Regions from separate parts of the Streptomyces sp. NPDC048434 genome, predicted to be linked through region 2. Evidence: riboswitches for the same ligand, from Rfam matches in the RefSeq annotation. Region 2 holds a riboswitch; the other holds the start of a gene.
What was found. Region 2 has a riboswitch for cyclic di-AMP ahead of ACGFWI_RS31030 (M23 family metallopeptidase). Riboswitches for the same ligand answer to the same signal wherever they lie in the genome.
Positions count from the first base shown of each region.

Region 1: linked by a shared signal. The riboswitch ahead of ACGFWI_RS30895 (M23 family metallopeptidase) and the one ahead of ACGFWI_RS31030 (M23 family metallopeptidase) in region 2 are both predicted to bind cyclic di-AMP.

Region 1 covers NZ_JBICXQ010000030.1:120,798-124,278, forward strand. The annotation lists gene ACGFWI_RS30890 (M16 family metallopeptidase) at 1-1,296, shown strand, start outside; cyclic di-AMP (ydaO/yuaA leader) riboswitch at 1,508-1,663, shown strand; gene ACGFWI_RS30895 (M23 family metallopeptidase) at 1,676-2,455, shown strand; gene ACGFWI_RS30900 (GntR family transcriptional regulator) at 2,718-3,407, shown strand.
Region 2 covers NZ_JBICXQ010000031.1:27,611-31,091, forward strand. The annotation lists gene ACGFWI_RS31025 (aldo/keto reductase) at 1-518, opposite strand, end outside; gene ACGFWI_RS31030 (M23 family metallopeptidase) at 589-1,707, opposite strand; cyclic di-AMP (ydaO/yuaA leader) riboswitch at 1,719-1,874, opposite strand; gene ACGFWI_RS31035 (DUF2332 family protein) at 2,158-3,327, shown strand; gene ACGFWI_RS31040 (PP2C family protein-serine/threonine phosphatase) at 3,385-3,481, opposite strand, start outside.

The DNA of each region.
Region 1 (3,481 bases), on a different contig from region 2:
ACCCTCCTGACCAGCCACCGCCCCGGCCAGCAGGTCGTCGCCGTCGAGATCAACCTCGTCGCTCCGCTGGACGCCGAACCGGAGGGCCTGGACGGCGTCGCCACGATCATGGCGCGGGCCCTGTCCGAGGGCACCGACAAGCATGACGCGGAGGAGTTCGCCGCCGAGCTGGAACGCTGCGGCGCCACTTTGGACGCGCACGCCGACCACCCCGGCGTACGGGTCTCCCTCGAGGTGCCGGCGTCGCGGCTGCCGCGTGCGCTCGGCCTGCTCGCCGACGCGCTGCGCGCGCCCGCCTTCCCGGAGAGCGAGGTCGAGCGGCTGGTGCGCAACCGTCTCGACGAGATCCCGCACGAGCTCGCCAACCCGGCCCGGCGTGCCGCGATGGCGCTGTCCAAGGAACTGTTCCCGGCCACGTCCCGTATGTCGCGGCCGCGCCAGGGCACCGAGGAGACCGTCGTACGCATCGACGCCCCGGCCGTCCGTGCCTTCTACGACGCCCACATGCGGCCCGCCACGGCCACCGCCGTCATCGTCGGTGACTTCACCGGGGTCGACCTGGCCGCCGCGCTCGCCGAGACCCTCGGTGTTTGGAGCGGCTCGACGGCCGAGCCGCTGAAGGCCTCCCCGATCGTCGCCGACGACACCGGCCGCGTGGTGATCGTGGACCGCCCCGGTGCCGTCCAGACGCAGCTGCTCATCGGCCGTATCGGTGCCGACCGGCACGACCGGGTGTGGCCCGCGCAGGTCCTCGGCACGTACTGCCTGGGCGGCACCCTCACCTCCCGACTGGACCGCGTACTGCGGGAGGAGAAGGGCTACACCTACGGGGTGCGCGCCTTCGGCCAGGTGCTTCGCTCCACCGCTCCCACGTCCCCCGAGGGGGCCACGGGCGCCGCGCTGCTCGCCATCAGCGGCTCGGTGGACACCGCCTCCACCGTCCCGGCGCTCGACGACCTGTGGAAGGTGCTGCGCACCCTCGCGGCAGAGGGGCTGACGGACGACGAGCGGGATGTCGCCGTACAGAACCTCGTCGGGGTCGCGCCGCTGAAGTACGAGACCGCGGCAGCCGTCGCGGGCACTCTCGCCGATCAGGTGGAGCAGCACCTTCCGGACGATTTCCAGGCGCAGTTGTACGCCCGCCTCGCGGAGACCGGCACGGTCGAGGCGACCGCGGCGGCGGTCAACGCCTTCCCCATGGACCGGCTGGTGACGGTCCTGGTGGGCGATGCGGCACAGATCGCCGAGCCCATCAAGGCGCTGGGCATCGGTGAGGTGACGGTCGTCAGTGGCTAGTCCCGTCATGTGACGGAAGGTCACATATCGACAAAGCGGCTCCCGTGGCGATCGCCCGCCACGGGAGCCGCTGTATGTCCGGTTTATCTCGACCGGCGCCCCGGTTCTTGTGGCATCCCGCACAAAAAAGCAGTTCTGTTTGCCGATTGAAAGTTGCCCCGTTTAGCGTCGGTCCGGCTGTTCGTCACAAGTCCGCCACAACCGTGGCACCGGACAGTCATCGCCGAGTCCCCGTACGGCGCGAGCCAGGGGAGCCGGGGACCCAGTGTCCCTTGGGGTGAATCGGACTCCCCTCCGGAGGAGCCCGTAGGAGACCTTCCTGCTCCGAACCCGTCAGCTAACCCGGTAGGCGAGAAGGAAGGAAAGGACAAGCCAGTACATGGCGTTCATCCGTGCCACCGGGAAGCACCGTCGTGCGAGCCGCCCCGTTCGTACGACCCGCAACATCGCCGGCATAGCCACCCTCGCGGCGGGCGGCGTTGTCGCCTCCGTGGCCTCGCCGGCGCTGGCGGCCACGGACGAAGCCCGCACCCACGACACCGGTCTGCAGCAGGCCGTCGTGCTGGGTGACGAGCTCGCCGGCCGTGTCGCGGCCCAGGCCGACGCGCAGCAGGCCGAAGCGGAGGCCGCGGCGGCGAAGGCGAAGGCCGAGGCCGTGGCCAAGAAGCAGGCCGAAGAGGCCAAGCGGCGCGTCGAGGCCGCTCGCAAGGCCAAGGAGCGCGCCGCCCGCGAGGCGGAGCGCAAGCGCCTCAACACCTTTGTCGCCCCCGTGGCCAACTCCTACGTCTCCACCGCGTACAAGGCCTCCAGTGGACTGTGGTCCTCGGGCAGCCACACCGGCATCGACTTCCATGCCGCCTCCGGCACCACCGTCCACGCCGTCGGCAGTGGCACCGTCGTCGAGGCGGGCTGGGGCGGCTCGTACGGCAACAACATCGTGATCAAGATGAACGACGGTACGTACACCCAATACGGTCACCTGTCGTCGCTCGGTGTCTCGGTCGGCCGGCACGTCACCTCGGGCCAGCAGATCGGCCTCTCCGGCGCCACCGGTAACGCCACCGGCCCGCACCTGCACTTCGAGGCCCGTACCGGCGCCGACTACGGCTCGGACATCGACCCGGTCGCGTACCTGCGCTCGCACGGCGTCAACGTCTGATCTCCCGTCTCGCCCGGCCGCGCGCCTCGCGGTGCCCGCGTCGGCCCGAGCGTCCGCCCGAAGCCCCGGCCCCACGGCCGGGGCTTCGGCGTATCCGGGAGTGGGACGAGTGCACCGGATACGCCGTGTGGCCCGCGACTTCTGGCCAAAAAATATCCATGAATAACCGGAGTCCGTCGGAAAAGCCGTTGCGGTCGAATAGAGTCACGGAAAAGTCGCCGACCGGCGGCGTTTCCAGGGGATTACGGCGGAGGCACGGAAGATGCGAGGCCATATTTCCGCGCATGCGGTGTGCACAGCGATTCGCGACGACATTGTCTCCGGTGCGCTGGCGCCGGGGAGCCGGCTGATCGAAGAGATCCTGGCGGCCCGGTACGGCGTCTCCAGAGTGCCGGTCCGTGAAGCGCTGCGCACGCTGCAGTCCGAAGGGTTCGTCACCACCCGCCACCATGCGGGCGCCTGCGTCGCCCAGCCCACCGAGCAGGAGTCCGCCGATCTCCTCGACGTCCGCGCCCTGTTGGAGCCGCTGGGTGCCGCCCGCGCGGCCGCCCGTCGCAGCCCGGCCCACCTCAAGGTGCTCCGCGGTCTGGTACGGCTCGGCCGCGAGCGGGCCCGTCACGGCAACCCCGCGGATCTGCGCCAACTGGACGGCTGGTTCCACGAGACGCTGGCCCAAGCGGCCGGCAGCCCCAGTCTGACGGCGTTGCTGACCCAGCTGCGGCGCAAGATCGAGTGGATGTACGCCGTGGAACTGCCCGCCCGCGCCGGGGAGTCCTGGGATGAACACGGCGCGGTGCTGGACGCGGTGGCCCGGGGGGATGCGGAGCGGGCCCGCGCCCTGATGGCGGCTCATGTCGAGCGCTCACTCCCGGTGTACCGGCTCCGGCACCCCGCCAAGACGGAGGTGAGGGATCCGAAACCGCCCGTCAACACGGCGCGCGCCCGTCCTTAACAATCGCCCCGTATACAAAGAAGTGCCAAATGGACTTCGGTGGCGCGCGGTGGCGTTCTCTTTTCGGCCCGTCC
Region 2 (3,481 bases):
GAGAAGGCCAGGGACTCCTCCAGGCGCGTCGCTGAGATGTTGGACGCGGCGATCTCGCGGACCTTGCCGGCCCGCACGAGGTCGTCGAGCGTGGTGAGGAACTCCCCGACCTCGACCGATTCGTCGTCGTAGTGGGTGTAGTAGAGGTCGATGTAGTCGGTGCGGAGGCGGGTGAGGGACTCGTCGACCGCGGACTTGATGGTGGCGGCGGACAGGCCCTTGTAGTCCGGGTGGGCACCGACCTTGGTGGCGATGACGACATCGGAGCGATTGCCGCGGGAGGACAGCCAGTTGCCGAGGACCGTCTCGGATTCGCCGCCCTTGTTACCGGGGACCCAGGCCGAGTAGACGTCGGCGGTGTCGATGAAGTTGCCACCGCCCGCCACGTAGGCGTCGAGCACGGCGAAGGATTCGGCTTCGTCGGCCGTCCAGCCGAAGACATTGCCGCCGAGGGACAGCGAGGAGACGGAGAGCGAGCCGAGGGGCCGGCGGTTTCGGGGGGTGTGTGTGGCGGTCATGCGTGGTTGCAGCGTTGGGGGGCGGGGAGTTATTCCTCCCACTCCCCCCAACAGCAACCCCGTCAGAAGTTCACACGTTGATGCCGTGGTCGCGCAGCCACGGCATGGGGTCGATCGGGTCGCCGGCGTCGGGGCGCACCTCCAGGTGGAGGTGGGGGCCGGTGACATTGCCGGTGGCGCCGACCCGGCCGATGACATCGCCCGTGGTGACCTTGCCGGAGGTCTTCACCATCGAGGACAGATGGCAGAACCAGAGTTCGGTGCCGTCGTCGAGGGTGAGGACGATGCGGTAGCCGTACGAGCCGGCCCAGCCGGCCTGGGTGATGGTGCCGGAGTGCACTGCCTTGACGGGAGTGCCGGTCGGCGCGGCGAAGTCCTGTCCGGTGTGGTCCGCGGCCCAGCGGTCGCCGGCCTGGCCGAAGCCCGCGGTGAGGGTGAACGAGGAGACCGGGGCGATGAAGTTCTTCGCCAGCTTGGCGAGGCGGGCGGCCTCCGCCTTTTGCCGGGCCGCTTCTTCGGCCTCGCGCTTGGCCTCCATCTCGGCCGCCTTCTTGGCTGCTGCGGCCTTTTCGGCCGACTTCTGGTGAGCGGCGGCTTCGTTCTCGGCCTTCTGGAATGCGGAGTGTTCGGCGGCCTCGCGGGACTCCTGATCGGCTGCGCCCTGCTGCGCGTCGGCCTGCTGGAGGATGCGGCTGCGCAGCGCCTCGGCGGCGCCCGTGTCCGAGTCCGTCCCGGCGGCCCGGGTGAGGGGCCCGGAGACCGCCGCAGCCGCATCGCCCGTGGCGGCGCCCTCGGCCGCGGTGGAGTCCGCGCCCGAGTCGGATATGAGGTCACCGATGCCGGGGAGCGACTTGGCGTCCGGCAGTTTGCCGGCGAGCTCGTCGGCCATCCCGCCGACGTCGGGCATCGAGATCGGCACCGCGGGGCGGCCCTCGGCCGACGCCATTCCGCCGGCACCGACGGCCGCGATGACGCCGACTCCCAGGACCGTGCCGCCGCGGGCGAGTCCGCCGCGCTGCTTGGCCACCCGGTGCTTGCCGCGGACGGAGCGGACGGAATCCTCGGTGGGATTCCATTCCTCCCACGGTCCGTCGTTGATGGTGTCCGCATCACCGGGGCCCGGGAAGGCACCTCGGTCATCGAGGTCGTAGGCGGACGGACCCTCGGGGGCAGGCCTGTTGGACGCCACGGGGGCGCTCTCCTTTCCTTCCTTCTCGCCTACCGGGTTAGCTGACGGGTTCGGAGCAGGAAGGTCTCCTACGGGCGCCCCCTGGCGGAGGGCGTCCGATTCACCCCAAGGAAGTGGTTCCCCGGTTCCCTTGGTGCAGTTCGAGGTGCTGGAGGTGCGTGAAAAGCGCGTGCGGGATTCGGCGTCGGCGCGCGGTGCCGCCTCTTGCGACGGCTGGGACGACCGCGCTGCGTTATCGGACAGTAATAGAGATCGCAGCCGGATTCCAAGCCTTCCCGGGAATTCATCACGGCCCCACAACAGCTTTGGCGTGGACTTTTTCGGCCACCACGGCCACAAAACGGGCGAGTTGGCCGCCCACACCTAAACGATCTCGCGTGGATTGTGTGCCAGTTGTTATGCGGAGGGGTGCCCCTCGGTTACGGAACGTGAGAGCAGTAACGTCGGATCATGGCCGTCAACGTCGGGAACACCGGGAACGTCGAGAGCGCTGCCGCCGGCGCCTGGGAGGTGGCGGAGCGGTACGGGGAATTCTCCTGGCGTCGGGCACGGGGGCGGTCCGCGGCGCACGAGGAGCTGAGCGCGTGGATCAGCCAGGACCAGGAGCTCTGCGATCTGCTGTCGGGGTCGCTGCCGGCCGGCGGCAAACAGCAGCCGGACCTTCTGCTCGCCGCCGTCCGCTATCTCGACGGCCCGCACGCCGAGCTGGGGCCGCGCGGTGAAATGGCGTATGGCCGCTGGCGCGAGTGGACGATCCGGCACTGGGACGAGGTGCGCGCGGTGATCATGCAGCGCTCGCCCCGGACCGATGAGCCGGCCCACTGCGCGACGCTGCTGCCGCTGCTCGCCCGCCTGCCGCAGCCGCTGGCGCTGCTGGAAGTCGGCACGTCGGCGGGGCTGTGTCTGCATCCCGACCGCTATCGCTACCGGTACGAGGACGACGAGGCGGCGGGCGCGGACAGGGGTGCCCTCCCGGGAGACGCCCTCCGGGGCGACACCCTCCGGGCCGAGGCAGGAGCACCGGAGAGCCCCCTCGTGTTGAGGTGCCGTACGGGATGGACGGGCGACGAGCTGCCCGGCCCGATGCCCCGGATCGTCTGGCGGGCCGGTATCGGCCCCGATCCGCTCGACCCGGTTGCCGAACCGGACGATCTGCGCTGGCTGCAGGCGCTCGTATGGCCGGGCGACGAGGAGCGGGCGGCCCAGCTGTCCGCGGCCGTCGAGGCGGTGCGGCCGGCACCGCGGTCGCGGATGGTGCGCGGCGATCTGCTCGACGAGCTGCCCGCGCTCGCCGCCGAGGCGCCGCCCGGGGCGACGCTGGTCATCTTCCACAGCGCCGTGCTGAGCGGCCTCCCGCCCGTCCGCCGCGAGGAGTTCGCGCGTCTCGTACGGTCGCTGCTGCGCGGACGGCCCGGCGGCGGCCACTGGCTCTCCCACGAGCACCACTCCGTCCTGCCCTGGATCACCGCGCCGGCGCATCGCTCACCGCACCCGGACGATGCGCTGATGCTGACCCTCGCCCTGGACGAGCGCCCGGTCGCACTCACCGGTCCGCACGGGGAGAGCCTGCACCGGCTGCCGGGGACGGAAGGCGCCGCGGGAGGCGTGGCAGGGGACTGAGCGGACGCCCGTACGGTCCCGGGCTCCCCGTCCCCCGACGCCCTGCGCGTCCCTCCCCTACGCCCCCATCGGCCGCTGCACCGCCAACAGCGCCATATCGTCGGCCGGTGCGCCGCCGGTGTGCCGTGCGACATCCTCGACGAGGGCGTCCAGG